3 regions of the Pseudomonas sp. MDT1-17 genome follow, and region 1 is predicted to be linked to each of the others. Evidence: predicted binding sites of a transcription regulator. Region 1 holds the regulator's gene; each other region holds the start of a gene.
The links. Region 1 encodes FliA, which starts transcription of late flagellar genes. Its sites were predicted from a motif close to CTAAAGTTTNNNNNNNNNNNGCCGNTAA; they were not measured.
Positions count from the first base shown of each region.

Region 2: the regulator FliA is predicted to act here: its motif matches at 8,733-8,760, upstream of ACYZTX_RS00670 (methyl-accepting chemotaxis protein).
Region 3: the regulator FliA is predicted to act here: its motif matches at 7,684-7,711, upstream of ACYZTX_RS02180 (methyl-accepting chemotaxis protein).

Region 1 covers NZ_JBUBVM010000001.1:2,235,239-2,245,767, reverse strand. Annotated here, with positions in the region: gene ACYZTX_RS10400 (protein-glutamate methylesterase/protein-glutamine glutaminase) at 1-2, opposite strand, end outside; gene ACYZTX_RS10395 (chemotaxis protein CheA) at 52-2,295, opposite strand; gene ACYZTX_RS10390 (protein phosphatase CheZ) at 2,349-3,137, opposite strand; gene ACYZTX_RS10385 (chemotaxis response regulator CheY) at 3,160-3,531, opposite strand; gene fliA (RNA polymerase sigma factor FliA) at 3,699-4,439, opposite strand; gene fleN (flagellar synthesis regulator FleN) at 4,436-5,266, opposite strand; gene flhF (flagellar biosynthesis protein FlhF) at 5,382-6,710, opposite strand; gene flhA (flagellar biosynthesis protein FlhA) at 6,722-8,851, opposite strand; gene flhB (flagellar biosynthesis protein FlhB) at 9,008-10,147, opposite strand; gene fliR (flagellar biosynthetic protein FliR) at 10,151-10,529, opposite strand, start outside.
Region 2 covers NZ_JBUBVM010000001.1:170,817-181,345, reverse strand. Annotated here, with positions in the region: gene ACYZTX_RS00700 (acetyl-CoA hydrolase/transferase C-terminal domain-containing protein) at 1-1,375, shown strand, start outside; gene ACYZTX_RS00695 (xanthine phosphoribosyltransferase) at 1,503-2,075, opposite strand; gene rep (DNA helicase Rep) at 2,132-4,141, opposite strand; gene ACYZTX_RS00685 (putative bifunctional diguanylate cyclase/phosphodiesterase) at 4,405-6,078, shown strand; gene ACYZTX_RS00680 (NorM family multidrug efflux MATE transporter) at 6,187-7,584, opposite strand; gene ACYZTX_RS00675 (LysR substrate-binding domain-containing protein) at 7,762-8,682, shown strand; gene ACYZTX_RS00670 (methyl-accepting chemotaxis protein) at 8,865-10,529, shown strand, end outside.
Region 3 covers NZ_JBUBVM010000001.1:489,416-499,944, reverse strand. Annotated here, with positions in the region: gene ACYZTX_RS02200 (DUF3050 domain-containing protein) at 1-775, shown strand, start outside; gene ACYZTX_RS02195 (diiron oxygenase) at 772-1,701, shown strand; gene ACYZTX_RS02190 (amino acid adenylation domain-containing protein) at 1,715-5,131, shown strand; gene ACYZTX_RS02185 (SRPBCC family protein) at 5,163-5,630, shown strand; gene ACYZTX_RS02180 (methyl-accepting chemotaxis protein) at 5,687-7,567, opposite strand; partial or broken gene ACYZTX_RS02175 (hypothetical protein) at 7,921-8,214, shown strand; rRNA gene rrf (5S ribosomal RNA) at 8,652-8,767, opposite strand; rRNA gene rrf (5S ribosomal RNA) at 8,875-8,990, opposite strand; rRNA gene ACYZTX_RS02160 (23S ribosomal RNA) at 9,146-10,529, opposite strand, start outside.

The DNA of each region.
Region 1 (10,529 bases):
ATAAACACTCCGTTAGACGGAGCGAGGCTCAGTCGCCCCGCTCCACCAGAATCAAATACGCCGTGCGGCGTAACGCTTGAGCATGCTCGGTACATCGAGAATCAGCGCAATGCGGCCGTCACCGGTGATGGTGGCGCCGGACATGCCCGGGGTTCCCTGGAGCATTTTGCCCAATGGCTTGATGACCACTTCTTCCTGGCCCACCAGTTGATCGACGACGAAGCCGATCCGCTGAGTGCCCACCGAAAGGATCACCACATGGCCCTCGCGCTGCTCTTCGTGAGCGGCGGAGGCGACCAGCCAGCGTTTGAGGTAGAACAGTGGCAGTGCCTTGTCCCGCACGATCACCACTTCCTGGCCGTCCACCACGTTGGTGCGCGACAGGTCGAGGTGGAAGATCTCGTTGACGTTCACCAGCGGGAACGCAAACGCCTGGTTGCCGAGCATGACCATCAGCGTCGGCATGATCGCCAGGGTCAACGGGACCTTGATGACGATCTTCGAGCCCTGGCCCTTGGTCGAGTAGATGTTGATCGAACCGTTGAGCTGGGAAATCTTGGTTTTCACCACGTCCATGCCCACGCCACGACCCGATACGTCAGAGATCTCGGTTTTGGTCGAGAACCCTGGCGCAAAAATCAGGTTGTAGCACTCGGTGTCGCTCAAGCGATCGGCCGCGTCCTTGTCCATCACACCGCGTTTTACCGCGATGGAACGCAGGACGTTCGGGTCCATGCCTTTGCCGTCATCGGAGATCGACAGCAGGATGTGGTCGCCTTCCTGTTCAGCAGCGAGGATGACCTTGCCGCCGCGGGACTTGCCCGACGCTTCACGCTCTTCCGGCGATTCGATGCCGTGGTCGACCGCGTTGCGCACCAAGTGGACCAGCGGGTCGGCCAGGGCCTCGACGAGGTTCTTGTCGAGGTCGGTTTCTTCGCCGACCAGTTCCAGGATGATCTCTTTCTTGAGCTGGCGTGCCAGGTCGCGAACCAGACGCGGGAAGCGCCCGAAGACCTTCTTGATCGGTTGCATCCGGGTCTTCATGACCGCGGTTTGCAGGTCGGCCGTGACCACGTCGAGGTTCGACACGGCTTTGGACATGGCTTCGTCGCCGCTGTTGAGGCCCAGACGGACCAAGCGGTTACGCACCAGTACCAACTCGCCGACCATGTTCATGATTTCGTCGAGACGCGCGGTATCGACCCGCACGGTGGTCTCGGCTTCGCTGGCCGGTTTTTCCGCCGGTGGCGCGGCCGGGGCACGAGCCGGAGCCGGTGCAGCAGCAACAGGCTTCGGTGCTTCGGCTTTGGGCTCGGGCGCTTTGGCGACGGGTTTCGGTGCAACAGCCTTGGCCACCGGGGCCACAACCGAAGCGCTGGCGCCCGACACGGTACCGACTTCAGTGAACTTGCCTTTGCCGTGCAATTCGTCGAGCAGCGATTCGAACTCGTGATCGGAGATCAGATCGCTGCCAGCCGCTTTAGCGGTTGGCGCAGCCGGGACAGGCGCCGCAGCAATGGCCGATTCCAGCGCATCAACGGCAAAGTTGCCCTTGCCGTGCAGTTGATCGAGCAGTGCTTCGAACTCGTCGTCGGTGATATCGGAGCTGTCGCCTGCCGCTTTCGGGGCAACCGGTGCGGCGGGCGCAGGGACTACCGCATCGACGGCGAACTGGCCTTTGCCGTGCAACTGATCGAGCAACGACTCGAACTCGGCATCGGTGATTTCGTCGCTGGCAGCGGCATTACCCACTGGCAGCGGAGCAGCCGCCGGGGCCTCGGCCTGCGCCTTGACGGCGTTCAGCGAGTCCAGCAGTTGTTCGAATTCGTTATCGGTGATGTCGCCCGACTCGCTGTCAGCAGCCGGTGTCTCGACCACTTCGGCAACCGGTGCGGCTTCAGCAGTTTGCGGCTCGGCCAGACGGGCCAGAGCGGCAAGCAATTCAGGCGTGGCCGCCGTGATCGGGCTGCGCTCGCGGACTTCGGTGAACATGCCGTTCACCGCATCCAGCGCTTCGAGAACCACGTCCATCAATTCCGAGTCGACGCGACGCTCACCCTTGCGCAGGATGTCGAACACGTTCTCGGCGATGTGACAGCACTCCACCAGCTCGTGGAGCTGGAGGAAGCCGGCGCCTCCTTTTACAGTGTGAAAACCGCGAAAAATTGCATTGAGCAAGTCCGCATCATCAGGTCGGCTTTCAAGCTCGACCAGCTGTTCGGACAGTTGCTCTAGAATCTCGCCGGCCTCAACCAGGAAATCCTGAAGGATCTCTTCATCGGCGCCGAAGCTCATTAAGGGGGTGCTCCCGAGGTCTAAAAACCTAAAAAACCTAAAATGCTAAAACTCTAAAATCCTAGGCTGGATAACAAATCGTCCACATCGTCCTGACCGGACACAACGTCTTCTCTTTTATCGGCATGAATCTGCGGACCTTCACCCTGAGAGAGATGTTTTTGCGGATCTTTTTCAGCCAGCATCGCTTCACGGTCATGTTCGATGCCCGCAAAGCGGTCCACCTGACTGGCCATGAGCACGAGCTTGAGCAGGTTGCTTTCAACTTCGGTGACCAATTGGGTCACACGCTTGATCACCTGACCGGTGAGGTCCTGGTAATCCTGAGCGAGCAGAATGTCGTTGAGGTTGCTCGACACCACGCGATTGTCTTCGCTGCTGCGTGTCAGGAAACCGTCGACTCGCCGGGCCAGTTCGCGGAACTCTTCAGCCCCGACTTCGCGACGCATGAACCGTCCCCAATCGGTGCTCAAGGCCTGGGCTTCATTGCTCAGGCCGTTGACCAGCGGTGTGGCGTTTTCCACCAGATCCATGGTGCGGTTGGCTGCGGCCTCGGTCAGCTTGACCACATAGCCCAGACGCTCGGTGGCATCCGTGATCTGTGACACTTCCTCGGCTTGTGGCATGTTCGGGTCAATCTGGAAATTGACGATCGCGCTATGCAGCTCGCGAGTGAGCTTGCCCACTTCTTGATACAGGCCGCGGTCACGGGTCTGGTTGAGCTCATGGATCAGTTGCACGGCGTCGCCGAACCTGCCTTTTTCAAGGCTTTCGACCAGTTCGACAGCGTGTTTTTTCAGGGTCGACTCGAAATCGCCCTGTGAAGTTTCGATATGCTCCATAGCTCCCCCGTGGCGCAGTTTCTCAACCGATGCGTTCGAAAATCTTTTCGATTTTTTCTTTCAACGCCTGGGCCGTAAAGGGTTTGACCACATAGCCGTTAACACCGGCCTGGGCTGCCTCGATGATCTGCTCACGCTTGGCTTCAGCGGTCACCATCAGCACCGGCAGGTGCTTGAGCTTTTCATCGGCGCGCACGTGGCGCAGCAAATCGATACCGGTCATGCCAGGCATGTTCCAGTCTGTTACCAGAAAGTCGATGCTGCCACTGTTGAGAACCGGAATGGCAGTGATGCCGTCGTCAGCCTCGACCGTGTTGGTGAACCCAAGGTCACGCAACAGGTTTTTTATGATCCGCCGCATCGTTGAGAAGTCATCAACGATGAGGATTTTCATGTTCTTGTTCAATTCGACCTCCAAGCAGTCTTAAACGCGCCCAGCACCTGGACGCGCCATTTCAATCAATCCGGCAAAGCACTCAATGACTGTCTGGAGCACAACAGATCGGGACCCGTGCGGTTCAACACCCCACCAGCCGCGTTCGCAGTGTCCCCACACTGCCTTCAGCGCGCTCGCCACTCCCCCAAACGCCCCCGCAAACGGGCCGCGCACTGGCTGTGTAACTGGCTGACCCGAGATTCGCTGACCCCCAGGACCTCACCGATTTCCTTGAGATTCAACTCTTCGTCGTAGTACAGCGCCAACACCAGTCGCTCACGCTCCGGCAAATTGGCAATCGCGTCCGCCAGTGCCATCTGGAAGCGTTCATCTTCCAGGTCGCGCGACGGCTCGAGATGAGCACTGGCACCATCCTCGTGCAGCCCTTCGTGTTCGCCGTCTTGCAACAGATCGTCGAAACTGAATAACCGGCTGCCCAGGGTGTCGTTCAAAATCCCGTAATAATCGTCGAGACTCAATTGGAGTTCGGCCGCAACCTCGTGATCTTTAGCGTCACGACCGGTTTTAGCTTCAATCGAGCGAATGGCGTCGCTGACCATCCGGGTATTGCGGTGGACCGAACGTGGCGCCCAGTCCCCCTTGCGTACTTCATCGAGCATCGCGCCGCGGATTCGAATGCCCGCGTACGTCTCGAAACTCGCGCCTTTGCTGGCGTCGTATTTGGTCGACACTTCAAGCAGGCCGATCATCCCGGCCTGGATCAGGTCTTCGACCTGGACACTGGCCGGCAGACGCGCCAGCAAGTGGTAGGCAATGCGTTTAACCAGTGGCGCGTAACGCTCGATCAGCTCGTACTGCGCGTCACGTGCCGATTTCTTGTAGAGGTTGTAGCCGCTGGCTGTCATAGCACCGGTCCTGCCGTTTGTTGCACGAGGCGCTCGACGAAAAACTCCAGGTGCCCACGCGGGTTGGCAGGCAATGGCCAGGTATCGACCTTCTGTGCAATGGCCTTGAACGCCAGGGAGCACTTGGAACGCGGGAAGGCTTCATAGACGGCGCGCTGTTTCTGCACGGCCTTACGCACGCTTTCGTCGTAAGGCACCGCACCGACGTATTGTAAGGCGACGTCGAGGAAGCGATCCGTGACCTTGGTCAACTTGGCAAACAGGTTGCGACCTTCCTGCGGGCTCTGGGCCATGTTGGCCAGGACGCGGAAGCGGTTCATGCCGTAATCGCGGTTTAGCAATTTGATCAGTGCGTAGGCATCCGTGATCGAAGTCGGTTCGTCGCAGACCACCAGCAAGACTTCTTGCGCTGCGCGAACGAAACTGACGACAGAGTCGCCAATGCCCGCAGCGGTGTCGATCACCAATACGTCGAGGTTGTCGCCGATATCGCTGAACGCCTGGATCAGGCCGGCGTGTTGGGCCGGGCTCAGATGAACCATGCTCTGTGTGCCGGACGCCGCCGGGACGATGCGGATGCCGCCAGGGCCCTGCAACAGTACGTCGCGCAGCTCACAGCGGCCTTCGATCACGTCGGCTAACGTACGTTTGGGTGTCAGTCCCAGCAGGACGTCGACGTTCGCCAGCCCCAGATCGGCGTCCAGCAGCATGACGCGCCGGCCGAGCTCAGCTAGAGCCAGGGACAAGTTCACTGACACGTTAGTTTTCCCGACGCCACCTTTGCCGCCGGTCACCGCGATCACCTGTACGGGATGCATGCTGCCCATGAATTTTCTTTACCTTGTCTTACTTGACGGAGGCCACATTACTGGCTGCGCGTTCAAAAAATGAACAATGCATGGCAGACCATCGATGTAGGTACAAAAACTGTTCATTAATACCTCAGCCGACCTGCTTGGTCGGGCTGTGGTAAATATCAGCGAACATGTCAGCCATGGCTTCTTCGCTGGGTTCTTCCTGCATTTGCACGCTGACGGCGCGACTGACCAACTGATGACGACGCGGCAGATGCAAATCATCCGGAATCCGCGGGCCATCAGTCAGGTAGGCCACCGGCAATTCATGACTGATGGCCAGGCTCAACACCTCACCCAGACTTGCCGTTTCATCCAGTTTAGTCAGGATGCACCCGGCGAGGCCGCAGCGTTTGTAACTGTGATAAGCGGCTGTTAGAACCTGTTTCTGGCTGGTGGTTGCCAACACTAGATAATTCTTCGATTTGATCCCACGACCGGCCAGGCTTTCGAGCTGCATGCGCAGTGCCGGATCGCTGGCCTGAAGGCCCGCGGTATCGATCAGCACCACGCGCTTGCGCAGCAAGGGTTCCAGCGCCTGCACCAGTGACTGGCCCGGGTCGACGTGAGTCACCGACACATTGAGGATCCGGCCAAGGGTCTTGAGCTGCTCCTGAGCACCAATACGGTAGCTGTCCATGCTCACCAGCGCGATATTCTGCGCGCCGTACTTGAGCACGTAGCGGGCGGCGAGCTTGGCCAGCGTAGTGGTCTTGCCCATGCCGGCAGGGCCGACCATGGCAATCACACCGCCCTCTTCCAGCGGCTCGATTTCCGGTGTGGCGATCATCCGCGCCAGGTGCGCCAGCAACATGCGCCAGGCCTGACGAGGTTCTTCAATATCGGTAATCAGCGCCAGCAAATCGCGCGACAACGGGCCGGACAGGCCGATGCGTTGCAGGCGACGCCAAAGATTGGCCTGGGCCGGACGGCTGCCTTGCAGCTGATTCCAGGCCAGGGAGCCGAGTTGCACTTCCATCAGTTCGCGCAAACTGTTGAGTTCGAAACGCATCGAGTCGAACGCCCGCGGGTCCACACCACCGGAGGCTGGCGCAGCGGCCGGTGCAGGGCGACGGGGTTCGGCGCAGGTCGGTTCGATCAGCGGCTCGGCGGCGGTCAGTGGCAGGCCGGCGAACAACTGGCGATTGGTGCTCTTGTCGCTCTCGCCTTCGCCTCGCAGGCTCAGTTCGGCCTGGGCGGTAACGATCCGCGACTGGGTCTTGCGCAGTTCGTCTTCGAGTTCCATGTTCGGAACGCGCGGGGCCAGCGCCGACAATTTGTAATCCAGGGCAGCCGTCAGCTCGACACCACCGGCGATCCGGCGGTTGCCAATAATGGCGGCATCAGCGCCCAGCTCATCACGAACCAGTTTCATGGCCTGACGCATATCGGCGGCGAAAAAACGCTTAACTTGCATAAACCACTACCTCAGCCGTTGGGCCCTACTGTCGCAACGATGGTCACTTGCTTGTTGTCAGGAATTTCCTGATACGCCAACACGTGCAAACCCGGGACTGCCAATCGGCCGAATCGCGACAGCATCGCGCGAACCGGACCGGCTACCAGCAGAATCACCGGTTGACCTTGCATTTCCTGACGCTGCGCCGCATCGATTAACGAGCGTTGCAGTTTTTCAGCCATGCTTGGCTCCAACAGAACGCCCTCTTCCGAGCCTTGTCCTGCCTTCTGAAGACTATTGAGCAATATTTGTTCCAACCTTGGCTCCAGGGTGATCACTGGTAGCTCGGAGTCAGTGCCTACAATGCTTTGGACGATTGCGCGGGATACGCCGACGCGCACGGCGGCCACCAGCGCGGCAGTATCTTGACTCTTGGCGGCATTGTTGGCGATGGCCTCGGCAATGCTGCGAATGTCCCGTACTGGCACCTGTTCGGCCAGCAAAGCCTGCAAAACTTTAAGCAGCTGCGACAGAGACACCACGCCAGGTACCAGCTCCTCGGCCAGTTTAGGCGAGCTTTTGGCCAGCAATTGCATGAGTTGCTGCACTTCTTCGTGACCGATCAACTCGCTCGAATGCTTGTACAGAATCTGGTTCAAGTGAGTTGCCACTACCGTACTGGCATCGACCACGGTGTAACCGAGGGATTGCGCCTGGGCACGCTGGCTGATTTCGATCCAGACCGCCTCCAGACCGAAAGCCGGATCTTTGGCGGTAATGCCGTTGAGCGTCCCGTAGACCTGACCCGGGTTGATCGCCAGTTCGCGGTCCGGGTAAATCTCCGCTTCGGCCAGGATCACCCCCATCAGGGTCAGGCGATAGGCGCTCGGCGCCAGGTCGAGGTTGTCACGGATATGCACGGTCGGCATCAGGAAGCCCAGGTCCTGGGACAGCTTCTTGCGCACGCCTTTGATTCGCGCCAGCAACTGACCACCCTGGTTGCGGTCCACCAGCGGAATCAGCCGGTACCCGACTTCCAGGCCGATCATGTCGATCGGGGTGACGTCGTCCCAGCCCAGCTCCTTGGTTTCCTGAGCGCGGGCGGGTGATGGCAACAGTTCCTGCTGACGCTTGACCTCTTGCAGGGCCTGAACCTTGACCCCGTTCTGCTTCTTCCAGAACAGGTACGCGCCGCCGGCCGCCAGGGCCGCCATGCTGAGAAAGGAGAAGTGCGGCATGCCGGGCACCAGGCCCATGACCGCCATCATACCCGCCGCCACTGCCAACGCTTTCGGCGAGGCGAACATCTGGCGATTGATCTGTTTGCCCATGTCTTCCGAGCCGGACGCACGGGTCACCATGATCGCTGCAGCGGTGGACAACAGCAGTGATGGCAATTGCGCCACCAAACCGTCACCGATGGTCAACAGCGCGTAAACCTTGCCGGCGTCACCGAAGCTCATGCCGTGCTGGAAGATACCGACGGCCATGCCGCCGATCAGGTTAATGAACAGAATCAGCAGGCCGGCAATGGCGTCACCGCGCACGAACTTGCTGGCACCGTCCATGGAACCGTAGAACTCGGCTTCCTGGGCCACTTCCATCCGGCGCATTTTGGCCTGGTTCTGGTCGATCAGGCCGGCGTTCAAGTCGGCGTCGATTGCCATTTGTTTACCGGGCATCGCATCGAGGGTGAAGCGCGCGCTCACTTCGGAAATCCGCCCGGCACCCTTGGTCACCACAACGAAGTTGATGATCATCAAAATCGCGAAGACGACGATACCGACCACGTAGTTTCCGCCGATCACCACCTCACCGAAGGCCTGGATCACCTTACCGGCGGAGGCATGGCCGTCCTGACCGTGGAGCATTACTACGCGGGTGGAAGCTACGTTCAACGCCAGCCGCAGTAGCGTCGCCACCAGCAGGATGGTCGGGAACACGGCAAAATCCAATGGCCGCAAGGCGTACACGCAGACCAGCAGAACGACGATCGATAGCGCAATGTTGAACGTGAAAAACACGTCCAGCAGGAACGGCGGGATCGGCAACATCATCATTGCCAGCATAACCAACAGCAACAACGGCACACCCAGATTGCCCCGACTTAGATCGGCAACGTTTGTGCGAGCACTGTTGAGTAACTGAGAGCGATCCACCGGTATTCCCCGTTCCTTTAAAGCAAACTTTTGACGCCTGAAGCAGGCGCAAAGCGGCTACTGCAAGAAACCTTCCAACTTTTGCGGGGGGTTGAAACAGAGGGATTTATCAGCGGAATTTGTACTGTGGACCGGCAGCTGCTACAAGCGCCTCTCTCAGGAATCGCGCCGCAGATCCGGCGGAATCGGCAGATCGCCCTTGAGCGGATCCGGGCGCTTGCCCTTGCCGGCGCGGTGCTGGCGGATCTGGTAGACGTAAGCGAGCACCTGGGCGACAGCAAGATAGAGCCCGCCAGGGATTTCCTGATCAAGTTCGGTGGAGTAGTAGATCGAACGTGCCAGCGCCGGCGACTCAAGCAGCAGCACGTCGTTGGCCACAGCGATTTCACGGATCTTCAAAGCCAGGAAGTCGCTGCCCTTGGCGATCAGCATCGGCGCCCCGCCCTTGTCCGGATCGTACTTGAGCGCTACGGCGTAGTGGGTCGGGTTGGTGATGACCACATCGGCGTCGGGGATCGCAGCCATCATCCGGCGCTGGGACATGTCGCGCTGCAGCTGGCGTATCCGTTGTTTGACCTCCGGCCGCCCTTCCTGATCTTTATGCTCGTCACGCACTTCCTGCTTGGTCATCAGCAGTTTCTTGTGGCTCTCCCAGAGCTGCACCGGCACATCCACCGCAGCGATAACGATCAGTCCGCAAGACATCCACAACGTACTCCAGCCCACCACCTGCAAGCAGTGGATGATGGCCAGTTCCAATGGTTCGTGTGCGATGCGTATCAGGTCATCAATGTCCGATGACAACACCAAAAGCGCCACGGTAAGGGTGATGAAAAATTTCGCCAGCGCCTTGAGCAGCTCAGCCACAGCCTTGAACGAAAACATGCGTTTGAGGCCGGCAGCGGGGTTCATCCGACTGAACTTCGGTGCCAGGGAACTGGCCGCGAACAGCCAGCCGCCCAGGGAAATCGGCCCGATCAATGCTACCAGGACCAGGGTGATCATGATGGGTTGAATCGCCAGCAACGCCATCAGCCCCGAGCTCATCAGATAAGTGCCCATCGAGCGCTGATCGAGGATGACTTCTCGCGGCAGGGAAAAATTCTGTCGCATCAACTCCATCAAATCCTGCGCCAGGGCTCCGCCGAAAATCAGCAGCGCAGCGGAACCAGCCAGCATGATCGCCAGCGTGTTGAGCTCCTTGGAACGCGCAATCTCGCCTTTCTCACGAGAGTCCTTTTTACGTTTCTCCGTGGGGTCTTCTGTTTTGTCCTGACCGCTTTCGCTCTCAGCCATGACTCAGCGCGCCTGTGCCAGTTCGCGTAAAAACTGCAAGGCCTCGGAGGCCAGCGGTTGATACTGATTGAGGATGTCCGCAAGCCCCACCCAGAGGATGTACATCCCGAGCACCAGGGTCAGCGGGAAGCCAATGGAGAAGATGTTCAGCTGCGGCGCCGACCGGGTCATGATGCCAAACGCAATGTTCACTACCAGCAGCGCGGTGATCGCTGGCAGCACCAGCATAAGAGCAGCCCCAAGGACCCAACCGAGCTTGCCGGCGAGCTCCCAGAAATGATTGACCATCAACCCGCTACCGACGGGCAGCGTGGTGAAGCTTTCGGTGAGGACTTCGAACACCACCAGATGGCCATTCATCGACAGGAACAACAGCGTCACC
Region 2 (10,529 bases), 2.1 Mb from region 1:
GACAATCCTGCTGGTGGGCCAGGTGCACAACGATTTGCCCTACATGCCGGGGGACGCGGAAGTCGGCATGGATGCTTTCGACCTGCTGATCGACGAGAAGGACAGCACCACGCTGTTCTCCACGCCGAACATGCCGGTGGGTTTCCAGGATCACTTCATCGGGCTGCACGCCAGCACGCTGGTGCGCGACGGCGGCACCTTGCAGATCGGCATCGGCGCCATGGGTGATGCCCTGACCGCGGCACTGCTGGCGCGGCAGGCCGACAATATCGGTTACAAGGCGTTGCTGGCGGACGTGAACCTCAGCCAGTGGGCGCAACTCATCGACCGCGAAGGCGGCGTCGAACCCTTCGCCAAAGGCCTTTACGGTTGCAGCGAAATGTTCGTCAACGGTTTGCTGGTGCTGGCTGACGCCGGGATTGTGCGGCGCAAGGTCTACCCCGATGTGCCGACCCAGCAACAGGCCAATGCCGGCACGCTGGACGAAGCCGCGCAGACTGATGGCATCTCGGTGCATGGCGGGTTTTTCCTCGGGCCGCGCAGTTTCTATGAGCGCCTGCGCGAGCTGCCGCAAAGCAAGCGCCTCGAATTCAACATGACCCGCATCAGCTACATCAACGAGCTCTACGGTCAGGAAGAACTCAAACGCTTGCAGCGTCTCGATGCACGATTTATCAACACCGTGTTCACCATGACCTTGTTGGGTGCCGGTGTTGCGGATCAGCTGGAAGACGGGCGGGTGCTCAGCGGTGTTGGCGGGCAGTACAACTTCGTTGTCCAGGGCCATGCACTGGAAGGCGCGCGTTCGATACTGCTCCTGCGCAGCTGGCGCGAATCGGGCGGTGAGGTGAGTTCAAACATCGTCTGGGAGTACGGCCATTGCACGATCCCGCGGCATTTGCGGGACATCGTGGTCACCGAGTACGGCATCGCCGATCTGCGGGGCAAGACCGATGCGGCCGTGATCGAGGCGTTGCTGAACATCAGCGATTCACGTTTTCAGCCGGGGTTGATCGAGCAGGCGCAGAACGTTGGTAAATTGCCGAAGAACTTCCGCATTGATCCACGGTTCGCCGATAACAGCCCGCAGCGTTTGCAGGCGATTCAGGCGCTGCATCCGAATTTGTTTCCGGAGTATCCGCTGGGGTGTGATTTCACCGCTGAAGAGCGGGACCTGTTGCGGTCGCTGAACTGGTTGAAGAGCAAGTTCAAACTCACAGAGATTCTGGAGCTGGGCAAGGCGGCGTTGGACGCGCCCGAGGCGTCGGAGTTTCCCGCGCATCTGGAGCGGATGCAGCTGACGAACCCGGAAGGGCTGAAAGAGGATTTGTTTCAGCGGCTGCTGCTCACCGGACTTAAAGCCACCGCGCAATAATCGCCAACACAAAACAACTGTGGGAGCGAGCCTGCTCGCGAAGAGGCCATAACATTCAACATCACTGTTGGCTGATAGACCGCTTTCGCGAGCAGGCTCGCTCCCACAGGGGGTGTGTGGTGTGGCTTTATTCGATAAAGGTCACAACACCGCCAGCCAGGGACTGCACGCGAGCCAACGATTCAACCCGATAACCCTGCGCATCCAGCTCCGCACGGCCGCCCTGGAAGGACTTCTCAATCACGATCCCCAAGCCAGCTACCGTAGCGCCGGCCTGTTTGATGATTGAGATCAGCGCTTGCGACGCCTTACCGTTGGCCAGAAAGTCATCGATGATCAACACGCGATCGCTGCTGGTCAGGTGGCGAGGGGAGATCGCCACGGTGCTTTCGGTCTGCTTGGTGAACGAGTAAACGGTCGCCGACAGCAGGTTTTCGGTCAGGGTCAGGGACTGATGCTTGCGGGCGAAAATCACCGGCACGCCGAGGTTCAGACCGGTCATGATCGCCGGGGCAATGCCCGAGGCTTCGATGGTGACGATCTTGGTGATGCCCGAATCCTTGAACAGCGTGGCAAATTCGTCGCCGATCAGCTTCATCAGGGCCGGGTCGATCTGGTGGTTCAGAAAGGCGTCGACTTTCAGGACCTGGTCGGAAAGCACGATGCCTTCTTCGCGAATTTTCTTGTGCAGTGCTTCCATGAAGCTTTCCTCTAATGACGCCTGTGCGTCTAAGGCTGGTTAAAAAGTAGTCGATTCTAGCGCTTTAACATCGCGCGTATATCCGCCAATGCGGTATTACCGCGAACAGCTTTGACTTCAACCGGTGTGTCGTCGTTGCCTTCCCAGGCCAGGTCGTCCGGCGGCAGTTCATCGAGGAAGCGGCTTGGTGCGCAGTCGATGATCTCGCCGTATTGCTTACGCTTGGCGGCGAAGGTAAAGGCCAGCGTCTGACGTGCGCGGGTAATTCCGACGTAGGCCAGCCGGCGTTCTTCTTCGATGGTGTCGGCTTCGATACTGGAGCGGTGCGGGAGGATTTCCTCTTCCATGCCCATGATGAACACGTAAGGAAACTCCAGGCCCTTGGAGGCGTGCAAGGTCATCATCTGCACACCTTCGGCGCCGTCTTCCTCTTCCTGCTGACGCTCCAGCATGTCGCGCAGGACGAGTTTGCCGATGGCGTCTTCGACGGTCATCTCGCCTTCTTCGTCTTTTTCGAGCGTGTTCTTCAACGCCTCGATCAGAAACCAGACGTTACCCATGCGGTAATCCGCGGCCTTGTCGCTGGAACTGTTGGTGCGCAGCCAATTCTCGTAGTCGATATCCATGACCATGCTGCGCAGCGCCGAGATCGGGTCTTCGCCAGCGCACTGCTCACGGACCTTGTCCATGAAACGCTTGAAGCGTGACAAGCGATCAGTAAAGCGTGCGTCCAGATGCTCGCCCAGACCGATTTCGTCAGTGGCGGCGTACATCGAGATTTTTCGCCCGGTGGCGTAGTTGCCAAGCTTTTCCAGTGTGGTCGAACCGATCTCCCGGCGTGGGACGTTGATCACCCGCAGGAAGGCATTGTCGTCGTCCGGGTTCACGATCAGGCGGAAGTAGGCCATCAGGTCTTTCACTTCCTGACGTCCGAAAAAGCTGTTGCCGCCGGACAGGCGATACGGAATCTGGTGGTGTTGCAGCTTCAGCTCGATCAGCTTGGCCTGGTAGTTCCCGCGATACAGAATCGCGAAATCGCTGTACGGCCGATCCGTGCGCAAGTGCAGGGTCAGCAGTTCCACGGCCACCCGTTCGGCTTCGGCGTCTTCGTTGCGGCAGCGGATTACCCGGATCTCGTCGCCGTGGCCCATCTCGCTCCACAACTGCTTCTCGAATTCGTGCGGGTTGTTCGAGATCAGCACGTTGGCGCAGCGAAGGATGCGGCTGGTGGAGCGATAGTTTTGCTCCAGCATCACCACTTTCAGGGACGGGTAATCGTCCTTGAGCAGCATCAGGTTTTCCGGGCGGGCACCGCGCCAGGCATAGATCGACTGGTCGTCGTCGCCGACCACGGTGAACTGGTTGCGCGTGCCGATCAGCAACTTCACCAGCAAATACTGGCTGGCGTTGGTGTCCTGGTATTCGTCCACCAGCAGGTAGCGGACTTTGTTCTGCCATTTTTCGAGGATGTCGGGGTGTTCCTGGAACAGCTTTACCGGCTGCAGGATCAGGTCGTCGAAGTCCACCGCGTTGAACGCCTTGAGCGTGCGCTGATAGTGGGTGTAGACAATGGCGGCGGTCTGTTCCTTGGGGTTGCGGGCGTTTTCCAGGGCTTCGGGCGGCAGGATCAGGTCGTTTTTCCACGAGCCGATCATGTTCTTGATCTCGTCGACGCCGTCGTCGCCCGAGTATTCCTTCTGCATGATGTCAGTCATCAGTGCTTTGACATCGGTCTCGTCGAAGATCGAGAATCCCGGTTTGTAGCCCAGCCGCACGTGTTCCTTGCGGATGATGTTCAGGCCCAGGTTGTGGAAGGTGCAGACCGTCAGGCCGCGTCCTTCACCACCCTTGAGCAGGGTGCCGACCCGCTCCTTCATCTCGCGCGCCGCCTTGTTGGTAAAGGTCATGGCGACGATGTACTGGGCGCGGATGCCGCAGTTCTGGATCAGGTGCGCAATTTTGCGGGTGATCACGCTGGTCTTGCCGGAGCCTGCGCCGGCGAGCACCAAAAGAGGGCCGCCGACGTAGCTCACGGCTTCTTGCTGCCGGGGATTGAGTCGGGACATACGAAATCAGGAAGTCGTTTGCGAAATGGGCCGGCATTTTAACAGGCTCAGCGAATTGTGCTGCTCTCTCCGACTTGTGACGCAGCACGCTATCTATATTTGCCGGTTTTGATACTTTCACGCAGGATGTGCGATGAGTGTGCATCTAATGTTCGTCATTCAAGATACAAAGCAACGGTTGATAAGCGATGTCATTTGGTCATTGGTTACCGGCGCTGCATAATGCCCGTCGCCTACATCTTTGCAGAGTCTAGGGAGCTAGCTTGTCTACGCCTGTCGAACCCTTGCGTTTGCTGCTACTGGCCGAAGAGCCAGCGTGGGCAGCGTTGTTGCGCGAGTGTCTGGCTCCGATGGGGAGCTCGGCCGTGCTCATCAGCGCGCCGAGCTGGGAGTCGGTCAGCGCTCTGTTCGATGACAACCGCAGCGCGGTGTTGTTAACGATCCCGGCCCTTCAGCCGGCGCCCGGCCGTTGCAATTTGCCCACGGTGTTGTTGCTCGACGATGAGCCGCTGTTGCCGCCCGATGGCGTGAGCGACTGGCTGGTGCGCGACCTGCTCGACGCCGGCATGTTGCGCCGTTGCCTGCGCCATGTGCGTGAGCGCGGCGTGCTGGAAAACACACTGCAGCGCCTGGCCGAGCAAGACCCGCTGACAGGCATCGCCAACCGCCAGGGTTTCCAGACCTTGCTGGCGGCGCGTCTGGCGGAAAACGAAGGCCGTGGCCTGGCCCTCGGTCACCTCGATCTCGACAACTTCCGTCACGCTAACGACGCCCTCGGCCATCAGGCCGGCGACCGGCTGATCCTACAAGTGGTCGCGCGGTTGAAAAGCCAGCTTGAGGCCAGCGATCAACTGGCGCGCCTGGGCAGCGATGAATTTGCCCTGCTGATTGACACTCGCCGCGCACCTCAGCGCGCCGAATGGATGGCCGAGCGCATTACCGAAGCGCTGGCCGAGCCTTACTGGGTCGACGGCGAAAGCCTGTTGATCGGCTCCAGCCTCGGTATTGCTCACGCCCGGGCTCAGGCCGGCGCCGACCCGCTGATGTGGCACGCGCACATCGCCATGCAACAAGCCAAAAGCACTCAGGGCTGCACTTTTCACATCTTCAACGAGCGCATCAATCGCAATGCCCGCAGCATGGCCGACCTCGAAAGCGAGCTGCGTCGGGCGTTGCGTCGGGATGAGTTGGAACTGCATTACCAGCCACGCCTGAACCTTGAAGACGGGCAGATCGTCGGCCTCGAAGCCTTGGTGCGCTGGCGTCACGCCGAACGGGGTTTGCTGCCACCGAGCGAATTCGTGCCGCTGGCCGAGCAGAGCGGTTTGATTGTGCCGCTGGGTTACTGGGTGATTTCCCGCGCCTTGCGCGACATGCAGGCGTTGCGCGAACGGGGTTTGCCGGCGTTGCACATGGCGATCAACCTGTCGTTCCGGCAGTTTCAGGACAGCCAGTTACTGTCGACGCTAAGTCGGTTGATTGCCGAGCGCGGCGTCGATGCGCAATGGCTGGAGTTCGAACTGACTGAAACCGCGGTGATGCGCCGCAGTGATCTGGTGAAACAGACCATGGATGCCCTGGGGCGTCTGGGTGTGCGCTTCTCCCTGGACGACTTCGGTACCGGTTTCTCTTCGTTTGTGCACCTCAACAGCCTGCCCATTACCTTGCTGAAGATCGACAAGAGCTTTGTCGGCGGCATGGAACAGCGCGAAGAGAATCGCAAACTGGTCCACGCGATGATCAATCTGGCGCACAACCTCAAGCTTGAAGTGGTCGCCGAAGGTGTAGAAACGCCGGAGCAACTGGATTTGTTGCGCGGGTTTGGCTGCGATCAGGTGCAGGGATATCTGATCAGCAAGCCATTGCCGCTGGCGGAGCTGGTTGAGTATTTGACGTTTGGCAGCAGTCAGCAGCCCGCATTGGAAGTCGTGGTTTAACGCGAATCCAATGTGGGAGCGGGCTTGCTCGCGAAAGCGGTGTGTCAGTTAACGTAGATGTCGACTGACACGGCCCCTTCGCGAGCAAGCCCGCTCCCACAGGGGATCTCAGTCTGGCTGGGGGACCTCGAAACGCTGCTGCGACTCAGGCTCCCGCCGAATCATCCTTTTCATCTTCCACTCAAACGCCAGCGTCAGGCTCACCGCCGCGCACGCCAACCCCAGCGCCAATCCCCACCAGACGCCCGTTGGCCCCCAATTCAAATGGAAGGCCATCCACCAGGCGGCGGGTGCGCCAATCAGCCAATAGCACCCCAATCCCACCAGAAACGTGGTCTTGGCATCCTTGAGCCCGCGAATGCAGCCCATGGCGATGGTTTGCGTACCGTCGAACAGCTCGAACCACGCGGCTACCGCCAGCAGGCTCACGGCCAGGTCAATGACCGGGCGAAAGGCCGGGTCGTTATGGTCAAGGAACAACCCGATCAACTGATTGGGCAGTAGCCAGAAGACCATGGCGAAGGCCAGCATCGAGGCGCCGCCAAACGTGATCCCGACCCGACCGGCCAGCCGTGCATCAAGCAACTGCCCGGCGCCGTAGTGCTGACCAATGCGCATGGTAATCGCATAGGAAAGCCCTGCCGGAACCATGAACGCCACCGAGACGATTTGCAGGGCGATCTGGTGTGCGCCCAGTTGCGTACTGCCCATGGTGCCCATGCACAGCGCGGCGAATGCAAACAGTCCGACTTCCACCGCGTAGGTACCACCAATCGGCAGGCCCAGGCGCCACAGTTCCTTAAGGTACTGGCGGTTGGGCCGCGACAGGCCCTGGCGCAAGGGATAGGCGTCGTAGGCCGGATGCCGACGGATGTGCCAGGCCAGTGCAAGGGCCATGCAGTTGGCGACGATGGCTGTGACCAGCCCGATGCCCATCAGGCCCAGTTTCGGCAGACCGAACATGCCGGTAATCAGCGCGTAATTGAGCAGGAAATTGGCCACGGTGCCGCCGAGGCTGATGACCATCACCGGCGTTGCCCGGCCGATGGCGCTAGTGAAACCGCGCAGGGCCATGAAACTCAAGTAGCCGGGCAGGGCGAACGGCAGGATCAGCAGGAATTGTCCTGCTGCATGGACGTTGGTTTCGGTCTGGCCGAACAGCAGCAAGACCGGTTTGAGGTTCCACAGCAGCAGCCCGGCCACCAGCGCCATCAACCACGCCAGCCATAGCCCGGCCTGAGTCAGCCTGGCGGCGCCGACAATGTCGCCGGCACCCTGACGGATTGCCACGAGGGTGCCGACCGCAGCGATCACGCCAATGCAGAAGATCGACACGAACGAGTACGTCGCTGCGCCCAGGCCACCGCCGGCCAACGCTTCGGGACTCAGTCGCGCCATCATCAAGGTGTCGGTGAGGATCATCAGCATGTGCGCCAACTGCGAGGCAATCAACGGCCCCGCCAGCCGCAGGATGGCCCAGAGTTCGGTACGTGCTGGATGTTTCATGATCATCACGCTCGGCTAATCAAGAGAAAAAGGACAGCCCAAAGAGAACTGGAAGCGTCGATTCTCGGCGCTCTACGGGGTTTGCACAAAGGGATAAAAAGGATGGGTCGCATGATTCAAACTCATGCTGGAGAGTTTCTGCTAGGGTGACCGAATCCCGCTATAGGAGCTTTCCGAATGTCTCGTCGTCTTCCTCCCTTGTATGCCCTGCGCGCATTCGAAGCGGCGGCGCGACACAGCTCGTTTACCCGTGCGGCCGAAGAATTATCGATCACTCAAAGTGCGGTCAGCCGGCATATTCGTACACTCGAAGACCATTTTGCCTGTCGGCTGTTTCACCGCAGCGGGCGCAATCTGCAATTGACCGAATCGGCGCGGCTGATCCTGCCGGGCATCCGTGAAGGCTTCACCGCTCTGGAGCGGGCCTGCAATACCTTGCGCGCCGAGGATGACATTCTGCGCATGAAAGCGCCGTCGACCCTGACCATGCGTTGGCTGCTGGCAAGGCTCAGCCGCTTTCGGCACCTGCAACCCGGCAATGAGGTGCAATTGACCAGCGCCTGGATGGACGTCGACTCGGTGGACTTCAACCATGAACCGTTCGACTGCGCCGTCATCCTCAGCAACGGGCATTTTCAGCCGGACTGGGAGGCGAGTTTCCTGTTCCCGGAAGAGCTGATTCCAGTCGGCGCGCCGAATCTTCTGCAGGATCAACCGTGGGATGTCGCGCGGCTGGCCAATGCCGAACTGCTGCACCCCACGCCGGATCGTCGTGACTGGCGCAGCTGGCTGGAACGCATGGGGCTGGCGGACCAGGTGTCACTCAAGGGCGGGCAGGTGTTCGACACGCTGGAGCTGGGCATGATCGCCGCCGCAAGAGGCTATGGCGTGTCCATGGGCGATCTGTTGATGGTGGCGGAAGATGTGGCTCAGGGGCGTCTGAGTTTGCCGTGGCCGACTGCCGTCGCCAGCGGTGAGAATTATTACCTCGTTTGGCCGAAAACACGCCCCGGAGGAGAACGTCTACGCAGGCTCAGCGATTTTCTCCAGGGCGAAGTTCGCGCCATGGAATTACCGGACGTCGAGCACTTGAGCTGAATCGATAGAGCCGCCGCAATGGCAGCCTTGAGCCATATCCCGGTCAATTACTCAAGTATTCAGGTTTGCCGCCGAAAGTCTGCAGATGGAACCTTCGTGCAGGTTCGACGTAATTCCCATTAGAAATTTTGCTGAGTGTGCGTCGTGATCAGGATGATCCGGTCACTCGGCCAGGAGCTGTCATGTCTCAACCTCGTGCCCGGATCGCCTCACAGCTTGGTCTTGCGCTTGCCGTGATACTGGCGATTGTCATCAGCGGCAGTACCGTGTTCGCCCTGCGCTCGCTGGACACCGCCAACCTTGCCACCCGCGAAGAGCACCTGGCCAGTGAAGCCCGGTTGCTGGCCGATCAGTTGAGCACCTTTCACGGCACGTTGCGTGAAAGTACCCAGCGCCTGGCCGGTTTGTTCGAAAAGCGCTTCAGCGCGGGTCTGAGCGTGCATCCGGACGAACCGGTGACCGTGGCGGGCACCCAGACCCCGGGCCTGCACCTGGGCAGCGAAGTGTTGAACAACAACTTCGAGGAAGTGGACGAGTTCAAGCAGATGACGGCGGGTGTCGCCACGGTGTTTGTGCGCAGCGGTGAGGAGTTCATTCGGGTCAGCACGAATGTCAGCAAACAAGACGGAAGCCGTGCCATAGGCACCCTGCTCGATCACGCGAACCCGGCTTACGCCCGTTTGATGGCGGGGCAGAGCTACGTGGGCCGAGCTTTGCTTTTCGAGCGCTTCTATATGTCGCAGTACACCCCCGTACGCGACAGCAGCGGTAAGGTCATTGCCGTGTTGTACGTAGGATTCGATTACACCGACGCTCAGAACGCGCAGTTCGCCAACCTCAAGCGCTTCCGTATCGGCCAGACCGGTTCCCTGGCGCTGCTCGATGACCAGGGCAAATGGCTGGTGCCGATAGCGGGTGTACAGGCGTTGGATCAGGCGACTCAGAGCATCGTTGGCTTGGCGAAGACACCGGGCAAGGGCGCGTTCTGGAGCGACAAGTCCGAAGATTTCTACAGTATTGCCGTACCGTTTGAAGGCGGCCCATGGTCGGTCGTGGCGAACATGCCGAAAACCGAAATCCGTGCCGTGACCTGGAGTGTCGGTATTCAATTGGCGATTGGCAGTCTGCTGGCGATGTTGATCGCCGTGGGCGCGGCAGTCTGGCTGTTGCGCAGCAAACTCGCGCCGCTGGGTGATTTGGTGCGTCAGGCTGAAGCCTTGGGTGCCGGTGATTTGAGCGTGCGGCTGAACGTGTCGAGCAACGACGAGATTGGTCAACTGGCCCGCGCTTTCAACCAGATGAGTCAAGCCTTGTCGACCATGGTCGAGCACATCCGCAAGGCTTCGCAAGAGGTCAACAGCCGTGCCCAGGCCTTGTCCGGTCTGTCCGGCGGTGCCTATGAAGGGATGGAGCAGCAGTCGGGCGAAATCACCAGCATGGCCGGTGCCGTGGAAGAGTTCAGCGCCACCTCCCTGAACATTGCCGACAACATGGGCAGCACCCAGCGTCTGGCTCAGGAAAACGCACAGCAAACCCAGATCGGTCGTACGTCGATGGACGAAGCGTCCTCGTCTCTGGAGCAAATCGCCGGCGCGCTCAAGAGCACGGCGACGGTGATCAATACCTTGGGTCAGCGCTCCCAGGAAATCGGTGGCATTGTTGGTGTGATCACCTCGATTGCCGATCAAACCAACCTGCTGGCGCTCAACGCCGCCATCGAAGCCGCTCGTGCCGGCGAGCAGGGTCGTGGTTTTGCGGTGGTGGCCGATGAAGTTCGCAACCTGGCTTCACGCACTCGCGAAGCGACTGACGAAATTTCCGGCATGATCCAAAGCATTCAGCAGGAA
Region 3 (10,529 bases), 1.7 Mb from region 1:
GAAACCGACTAAAGACCGTCTCAACCAGAAGAAAGCAGAACTTAGCGCTCATCCGATCTTTTCCGAAATCAACTCACTGTCGGTATTGCAACGTTTCATGGAAACCCATGTGTTTGCGGTATGGGATTTCATGTCGCTGACCAAACGCCTGCAGCAAGAACTGACCTGCGTTCAGTTGCCCTGGCTGCCACCGCGAGATCCACAGGCAGCGCGCTTGATAAACGAGATCGTGCTGGGTGAAGAGTCCGATGATCGTCCGGCTCACGGTCACTACAGCCATTTCGAGTTGTACCTGGATGCGATGCGCGAAGTCGGTGCCAGCACGGTTGCAGTCGAGCGCTTCGTGACGCTGCAAAAGGAAGGGGTGAGCTATGACGTGGCGCTGCAAAGCGTGGACATCGACCCGGCCGCTGCCCAGTTCGTGCGCCATACCTTGCACACCGCGCTGCATGCGCCTGGTCATAGTGTTGCGGCGGTGTTCCTGCATGGCCGGGAAAGTGTGATTCCGCAGATGTTCCAGCGGATCCTCGATGATTGGGGCATTGGCCTCGATCAAGCGCCGACCTTTCGTTACTACCTTGAGCGCCACATCGAAGTCGACTCCGAAGACCACGGCCCGGCGGCGGAAAGACTTCTCGCCCGTCTGGTCGATGGCGATCCGCAACGCGAAGAAGACGTCTACGCCAGCGCCATCGCTGCTGTGGAAAGCCGCATCGCCTTGTGGGACGGCCTGCGCCTGAGCATGAGCGAACCAGTGCCTGAGGTGATCGCATGAACGCCGCCGACTACCAATCCTTCGCCGATGCCTGGGAAAGCCGCGCGACCATCCGTACCCGCCCCCGGCGCGTGCTGGAGAACGACGACAAGCTTATCTACCCGTTGAGCCGTCAACCGTTGGTGCTGAGCGAAACCTTCCTGCGCGAATGCCCGGAGCAGCGCGACTTTGCACTGGTGCAGACACTCTACAAATTCATCAACGACGTGGTGATCTTCGAAACCGAAATCGTCGACAAGACTGCCCGCAGCATCGCCAAGAATCGCTTCGCTGTGGCCTTCCCGTTCGCCTGCCGCTACGACGCCATGACCGTGGTGGTGGACGAGGATTACCACGCACTCGTGGCAATGGATTTCATGCAACAGACCGTCGCCATGACCGGCATCACACCCATCGAACTGCCGGATGAAATCGAACTCAGCCGAGCCATTCCAGCGGCCGTGGCGCTCGCCCCGGATCACCTGCGCAGCGCCGTGGAATTGATCTGCGTGGCCATCGCCGAGAACACCGTGACCGGCGATGTCGCGGCGTTCGCCAAGGACGACACGGTCAAGCAGTCGATCAAGGGCCTGATGGCCGACCACTTGCTCGACGAAGGTCGCCACTCCGGGTTCTGGGCGCGGCTGGTGCGCATCTACTGGCACACCGCGAGCGAAGACGACCGCCAGAACATCGCGCAGATTTTGCCAGTGTTCATCGGCCATTACCTGACCAACGACATCCAGAAGTCGTTCGACTTTCGGTTGATCGAGTCCTTGACGATCAGCGATGCCGCGCGCCAGGCACTCAAGAGCGAAGTGTCTGGGCTTGCCTTCCCGATCAATCGCCATCACCCGCTGGTCGCCAACATCGTGCGGTTTTTTCGCAGCAGTTCGCTGCTCGATTCGCCGTGCGTGCAAGACGCCCTCAGCGATTACCTGGTTTAACGAGGAGCCCATCATGAGACGTCTCGACATTCTGCTCATTGGACAAAGCCAGGCCCTGACCGACCTGGCGCTGGAACTTGAACAACACGGTCATTCTTTGGTGCGCCTGACTGCCGTCGACAAGCAGCCGTTGGGTAACGCTGATTTGCTGATCGACGACGCCAGCCTGCCTGTTCAAGACGTCGGCGATGCGCCGCGACTGACGCTGCAACTGGGTATCGGTGAGCCTGGAGTTTCTGGCCTGCCGCCGCTGGACTTGCTGTGCACGTACGGTTCGACGCTGTTCACTCGCGTGCCGATCACCGACGAACTTTCGGGTAACGGCCAGGCATTGCGCCTGCGAGCAGTGGAGGAACTGGTCAATCACGTGGCGCTGCTGGTCAGCCGTTACTCTCGCGACGCCGACTATTTTCTGCTGGCCGACGCTGCGGCTCCCGCTCGTTTCGAGCACGTGGAAAACCTGCTTTATTTGGAGAGTCTCGCGTTTTTCCATCGGCTCAATATCACGGCGGCACCCGCGCTGCTGGAGCTCTGCCAAATCCCGCTGATTGAGCGCCTTGAGCAGCGCTTCATCCAGTGTGCCGAACGACCCGCGCTGAACATTGCCGGCACGTCCCTGAGCTATCGGCAATTGCACGCCCACAGCCGCGCGATCCAGCAGCGATTGCTGCCGTTACTCACTCGGCATCAAGGGCCATTGGTGGTCGGGATCTGCCTGCCAAAATGCAGCGCGTTGTATGCGGGGATTCTGGCGATTCTCGGCAGTGGTGCGGTGTATTTGCCGCTGGAGCCGAGCCATCCCCTGCAACGCCAGCAATACATCCTGGAAAACGCCGGGGCCGTGTTGCTACTGCATGACGGTGAGCATCCGCTCGCGGCCCAAATGCCGGGACTCGACATCAGCCGCATCGACATCGATGACGTGGATCTCGATCAACCCTTGATGCGTCAACGACCCGATCTGGACGCGCCATGCATGGCGCTCTACACCTCGGGCACCACCGGCCATCCCAAAGGTGTGTTGCTCAGCCAGGCCAACCTCGCCCATTTCACCGCGTGGTACGCCGACTACGTGCAGCTGACCGAGCAGAGTCGGGTGCTGCAATTTTCGTCATTGAGTTTCGACTCGTCGCTGATCGATATTTTCCCGACCCTGCTCCAGGGTGCCGAACTGATCGTGCCCGGCGACGATCAACGTCGCGACCCGTTGCAACTGGTTGAACTGATCCGCCATCAGCATCTGAGCCACGCCTTTTTGCCGCCGGCGTTGTTGAGCATCCTGCCGCTGGATCAATTGCAATGCCTCGATCACGTGATGACCGGCGGCGATGTCTGCGAACCCTATGTCATCGAGCAGCTCACCCGTCAGGGCAACCTCTACAACCTTTATGGCCCTACCGAAGCGACAGTATTGATTACCGCGCGGCAACTGCGCACCGGCGACAGCAACCGCACCCTCGGCGCGCCAATCGCTAACAGTCAGGTGCTGATTCTCGATGAGGATTTTCAACCGGTGGCCGAACAGACGGTCGGTGAGTTGTACATCGTCGGGCCGGGCGTGTGCCTGGGGTATTTGAACAATCCGCAGCAGACGGCCGAACGTTATCTGAACCTGAGCCTGCCGAATGGCCGAAGCCTGCGCGCCTACCGCACCGGCGACATGGCGAAGTGGACCAGCGACGGCATCGAGCTCTGCGGACGGCGTGACAATCAGGTGAAGATTCGTGGCTTTCGGGTCGAGCCGGAAGAGATCGAACGCTGCTTGCGCGACAGTCAGTTGTACCGCCAGGTCGCGGTGGTCATCGACAGCCATCGACGGATTCTGGCCTTCCTCGCACAGCCTCAGGAAGATCACCCCGGCACCGCTCGCGAAGCGCTGAAAGCCCACTCCATGCAGTTTCTGCCGGACTACATGCAGCCCACCGCCTGGACCGAACTGCCGAGCATGCCGTTCGCCAGCAACGGCAAAGTCGACCGCAAGGCGCTGCTGGCAATGCCCGTGAATGTGTCCGAAAACACCTTGCGGCGCTTGCCCGCCAGTGTCGATGAGGCGCTGTTGTTGGAGATCTGGGCTGAGCTGCTGGAGCTGCCAGCCAGCGATATTTCTACCGACGAAAGTTTCTTCAACCTGGGCGGCCACTCGATCCTGCTGTCGCGCATGCTTTTGCGTTTGCGCGAAGAGTTCGGTCGCAGCATCTCGATCAACCGCTTCATCGAATTGCCGACCATAGCCAAGTTGGCGACCTTGGTGCGCGGCTCCGGCACCGAAGAAGTGCTGAGCGAGCAGGCCATGGCCGATGCCTTCCGTGAGCTGGATATCCAGCCGTTGCCAGTCAACCGCATGGGCGATGTGCACAAGGTGATCGTTACCGGCGCCAATAGCTTTGTCGGCGTGCACATCGTCGAAGCATTGCTCGCCTGGGGCGCCAGCGAAGTCGCCTGCCTGGTGCGCGATGGCGGTGGGCAATCGGCGGCCGAGCGCTTCGCTCACGCGTTGCGGGAAAACCGCCTGGACCACCTGGACCTGAGCCGAGTGCGGGTTTACGCGGCGGACATTACTCGTCCGTTATTGGGACTCGAAGCGGATGTTTACGAGCGACTGGATCGGCAGTTCGGCGCGTTGGTGCACAACGCCGCCAACGTCAATCACGTACTCGATTACGAGTCGCTGGCGCGGGATAACGTCGAGCCGATTTTCGAGTGCCTTCGGTTGTGCGAAGGGCGAAGCAAGAAGATCTTCAATTTTGTCTCCACGCTCTCGGCCTCCAGCACGATTGCCGCCGATGGCCGGGTGCTGGAATTGCCTGCCGCGCAGACCCCACCGATCTACATCAAGAACGGCTACAACTTGTCCAAATGGGTCGGTGAACGGATCCTCGAACGCGCTCGCGAGCGTGGCGTACGGGTCAATCTTTATCGCCCCGGCAACATCAGTTTCAACAGCCTCACGGGTGTCTGCCAGCCTCACAAAAATCGCTTGATGCTGATGCTCAAAGGCTCGATCCAGCTCGGCCAGGTGCCGGAGTTCACGCTGAATTTCGACCTGATGCCGGTGGACTTTCTGGCCCGGTTCATCGCCTTCCATGCCAGCCGTTATTCACCCGAAAAAGCGGTGTTCAACCTGCACAACCCCGAGCCTCTGAGCTGGGACAACTACGTCGCGTCATTTCGTGAAGCCGGCCGGGAGTTTTCCATGGTCAGCGTCTCCGACTGGCAACAGCAATTGGGTCGGGTCGACAGCGACAATGCGTTGTTCGGCGTGCTCGGTTTCTACCTCAACGGTTTCGAGGAAGACATTGGCGACATCTCGATGATCGGCCACGACAACGCCCAGGCCGGCGTCCGGCAGATGGGCGCGCACTACCCGGAAAAATCCCCGGCGCTGCTGCGGCGCGGCTGCGATTACCTGAAAGAAATCAATTTCATCTGATTCAACCCAACCCCAAGAATGGAGCAAGACCATGAGCACTCAGCAACCCGACACCCTGATCAAAAATCCTCAAGGCTGCCACGTGGTGTCCTCGGTGGAAGTGCCGGCCGATGCCAAGAAAGTCTGGGCAGTGGTCGGCAACTTTGCCGGCTTCGATCAATTCATTCCGGCGCTGTCGCACATTGAAATGACCGGCGAAGGCGTGTCGTCCCTGCGCAAGAAGTTCTTTAAGGACGGCAACCTGGTAGTCGAGCAACTCAACTCACGGGATGACCAGGCACTGAATATGACGTGGACCACGATTTACAACACCTTGGGCGTGGCCAACTTGTGGGCGGCAATGAGTGTTGAACCGCTGGATGCGGGTAAGTCGCGGGCGACCTGGACCATCATCGCCGAACCCGCACAGGGCGGTGCCGAGGCGTTGCCGGGTTTCAAGGATTTCGTCCAGGGCTATGCCGATGACTCGATGAACAATGTGCTGAAGCTGTTTGCGTAAGGCATAAGAAAGCCCGCTGCGGATCACTCCACAGCGGGCTCTTTTACATCGTTTGATCAGATTTTGAAGCTGTCGACCAACTGCTTCAACCGGTTCGCCTGCAACGACAACGCATCGCAATCCTTCAACGTTTCATTGAGGTTGGCCACGCTCTGTTGGTTCAGCAGGTTGATCTGGTTAACGTCGACGTTGAGGGTTTCCACGACCGCCGTCTGCTCTTCAGTCGCCGCGGCCACCGACTGGTTCATACCGTCGATTTCGCCGATGCGCTGGGTCACGCTGACCAGACGCAAGCCAGCCTGATTCGCCACTTCAACGCTCTGCTCGCTGGAGGCCTGACTGGCGTTCATGGTGGTCACCGCTTCGCGAGAGCCGATCTGCAGCGAGGTGATCATCTTGTGGATCTCCTCCGCCGATTCCTGGGTACGGTGAGCGAGGTTACGCACCTCGTCCGCCACCACCGCAAAACCACGACCGGCTTCACCGGCACGGGCCGCTTCGATGGCCGCGTTGAGCGCGAGCAAGTTGGTCTGCTGGGAGATGCCTTTGATCACATCCAGAATGTGCCCGATGTTGTCGGTGCTGGCGTTCAGAGTTTCGATCTGAGTGCAGGACAGGCTGATTTTCTGCGACAACTCGGTCATCGCCAGAATGGTTTTCTCCACCACCTGCCGACCGTCATCGGCCTGCTCGCTCGCACCGCTGGCGTGCTGGGAAGCATCGGCGGCATTGCGGGCGATTTCCTGGGTGGCGGCGCCCAACTGGTTGATCGCCGCGGCCACACTGTTCGTGCGGGCGCTTTGCTCGTCCGAGCCGACGATCGAGGCGTTGGACGAGGCCATTACCCGTTGTGACAGGTCGTGAACCTGACGGGTGGCCGACGACACTTCGCAAATCGACGCGTGAATTCGCTCCACGAACTGGTTGAACGAACCTCCCAACTCGCCGAACTCGTCTTTACTTTCCACGGCCAAGCGACGGGTCAGGTCGCCTTCGCCCTGAGCGATGTCCTGCATCGCCCGGCCCATGGTGGTCAGCGGACGCATCAGCACGTTGATCAGCAAGCTCAGCAGCACCGCAATGGCCGTCACGGCGATAAACATTGCGATCAGCGCAGAAGTGCGGAACTGGCTGAGCGGCGCGTAGGCCTTGTCCTTGTCGATCGACAGACCGATGTACCACTCGGCATTCGGCAAACCGCTCACCGGGGTGAACGAGAGGATGCGGTCCTGCTTGTTCAGGGTGACGTCCTGATTGCCCTTCTCGATGCGAACGCCGGCGTTCGGGTAAATGTCCTTCAGGTTTTTCATCACTTGGTCTTTGTCCGGACTGACGATCACCTGACCGTCGGCGCTGACCAGGAACGCGTGGCCGATGCCACCGAAGTCCACCGAGTTGATGATCTTCACCAGTGTTTCCAGACTCAGGTCACCACCGACCACGCCGAGCAGCTCGCCGTTCTTTTTCACCGGCAGGGCGATGGTCACCACCAGGCCACCGACGGCAGCCATGTAAGGCGGAGTCAGCATGGTCTTGTCCCCAGCCACCGCTTGTTTGTACCAGGGACGCTGACGCGGATCGTAACCGTCAGGCATCTTCGCGTCCGGGCGCTGAGTGAACACGCCGTTGGCCTGGCCCACGTAGGTGAACTGGAAGTTCGAGGTGAGGGCCGGTTGATTGACCAGCCCCGGGAGGTCGGCATTGGCGCCTTGGTGTGCAACATTCTGCGCGAGGTTTTCCAACACCAGCACACGGCCGCTAATCCAGTTCTGCACGCTGCTGGCGGTCAGATCGCCAGCTTGCTGGACGCTCGATTCAAGGCTTTCACGGATGGTATTTCGCTGCAGATAGTCGTTGTACAAAGTGAACAACGCAAAAGCCAGCACCACGACGCCGGAGGCGGCCAGCAGGATTTTATGACTGAATTTGAGATTCATTTCATGCGACTTCTTATGCAAAAAGTGGGGATGCGTTACGGAGTGCAACATTCCATGTAACAGCGCAGCCAGTGCTCTGGGGCCGCTCTACGTTGGTGCACGCATGTCTCATCAGTCTGTCGGCACAAACCGCAGAAATCTTAGGCGCTTGTACGAAATGATCGGCATTGCTGTCAGATACCCGCCGAACGGCGTGCTAGAGCGCCTGATCAGCGTTTTTGTAAGGACACCGTTCGTACGGCAGTTGCAAACTCCATAACCCTTGATAACAATGCGACCAATTATCATTTGTGACGTTCGGGCTGTCGCACTCCAGTCCTCACCTGAGTTTGCAGTACAGGCGCTTTACAGTAGCCGGCGCGGTGGATCTGGATTACAACGCGCAGCTGCGGCTGATCAAATTGACTCGCGGCGAGATCATCGTGACGTGCGGCGGGATCGACGAAGGATCTTCGTTCGACCGACCGCTGCGGGTGCAAAGTCGCCACGGCTATCTGACGTGCTCAGCGGACATTGCCGACTTGCGGCTGTCCGGTGTTTTCCGCCTGGAGAATACCGACACGTTGCTGGCCATCCTGCCGCAAACCCTGCCGGTGCAACTGCGTTATCGCACGCGTTGGTGGGTGACACTGGAGCGACAGGCCTGAATTATTTTTGGCGGGTTTTACGGGCAAGTCCGGCTTTGTCAGTAAGCACTTCAATGCTGACTTCAGCGACTTCCTATGGAAACCTACAATGACTGTGTGCGCCACCAAGTAAGACCCTCTTCATTTCGCCGCCGATTCAGGCGCCGTGCGCTACGCCGTACGCGCTGTGCTGTTCTCCACGGCGCTGGGTGTCGAGGCATTGCCGACACTGGGCGTAGCGGCAGAGGGCGGCGAGGTCAGCAGCCATCGCTACACACGGTGAGCTACCAATTCTAAGTTCTCCTCAAAAAATGAAGCCAGCACCTGAATCCAGGGGCTGGCTTTGTCGTTTTTGCGGGATCATTCCACTGATTTAGCTATGGCGTCACTGAGCGTTTAGCGAGCCCATAACGACAAAACCCCTGTCTGCGTTAGCAGACAGGGGTTTCGGAATTCAATCTTGACGATGACCTACTCTCACATGGGGAAACCCCACACTACCATCGGCGATGCATCGTTTCACTGCTGAGTTCGGGATGGGATCAGGTGGTTCCAATGCTCTATGGTCGTCAAGAAATTCTGTGACCAGCCCGTTACTGCGGTAACGTGCCAGAAAAACTGGTGACTTCTACTAAAACAAAACCCCCACCTGCATACGCAGATAGGGGTTTCGGAATTTAATCTTGACGATGACCTACTCTCACATGGGGAAACCCCACACTACCATCGGCGATGCATCGTTTCACTGCTGAGTTCGGGATGGGATCAGGTGGTTCCAATGCTCTATGGTCGTCAAGAAATTCGGTAGCCAGGTCGTGGGCCTTTTCAGGTTCACGCTCCAGCGAATGGGTATGCGATAGATTTGTGTGTTGCCTTGCGAATTTTCGACTGGTGTCGTCTTCACACACCGCAATCTGGCCTCTTTCGAGTTCACAAATTGCTTGGGTGTTATATGGTCAAGCCTCACGGGCAATTAGTATTGGTTAGCTCAACGCCTCACAGCGCTTACACACCCAACCTATCAACGTCGTAGTCTTCGACGGCCCTTCAGGGGACTCAAGGTCCCAGTGAGATCTCATCTTGAGGCTAGTTTCCCGCTTAGATGCTTTCAGCGGTTATCTATTCCGAACATAGCTACCCGGCAATGCCACTGGCGTGACAACCGGAACACCAGAGGTTCGTCCACTCCGGTCCTCTCGTACTAGGAGCAGCCCCTCTCAAATCTCAAACGTCCACGGCAGATAGGGACCGAACTGTCTCACGACGTTCTAAACCCAGCTCGCGTACCACTTTAAATGGCGAACAGCCATACCCTTGGGACCGGCTTCAGCCCCAGGATGTGATGAGCCGACATCGAGGTGCCAAACACCGCCGTCGATATGAACTCTTGGGCGGTATCAGCCTGTTATCCCCGGAGTACCTTTTATCCGTTGAGCGATGGCCCTTCCATACAGAACCACCGGATCACTAAGACCTACTTTCGTACCTGCTCGACGTGTCTGTCTCGCAGTCAAGCGCGCTTTTGCCTTTATACTCTACGACCGATTTCCGACCGGTCTGAGCGCACCTTCGTACTCCTCCGTTACTCTTTAGGAGGAGACCGCCCCAGTCAAACTACCCACCATACACTGTCCTCGATCCGGATAACGGACCTGAGTTAGAACCTCAAAGTTGCCAGGGTGGTATTTCAAGGTTGGCTCCACGCGAACTGGCGTCCACGCTTCAAAGCCTCCCACCTATCCTACACAAGCAAATTCAAAGTCCAGTGCAAAGCTATAGTAAAGGTTCACGGGGTCTTTCCGTCTAGCCGCGGATACACTGCATCTTCACAGCGATTTCAATTTCACTGAGTCTCGGGTGGAGACAGCGCCGCCATCGTTACGCCATTCGTGCAGGTCGGAACTTACCCGACAAGGAATTTCGCTACCTTAGGACCGTTATAGTTACGGCCGCCGTTTACCGGGGCTTCGATCAAGAGCTTCGCGTTAGCTAACCCCATCAATTAACCTTCCGGCACCGGGCAGGCGTCACACCCTATACGTCCACTTTCGTGTTTGCAGAGTGCTGTGTTTTTAATAAACAGTCGCAGCGGCCTGGTATCTTCGACCGGCATGGGCTTACGCAGTAAATGCTTCACCCTCACCGGCGCACCTTCTCCCGAAGTTACGGTGCCATTTTGCCTAGTTCCTTCACCCGAGTTCTCTCAAGCGCCTTGGTATTCTCTACCCAACCACCTGTGTCGGTTTGGGGTACGGTTCCTGGTTACCTGAAGCTTAGAAGCTTTTCTTGGAAGCATGGCATCAACCACTTCGTCACCCAAAGGGTAACTCGTCATC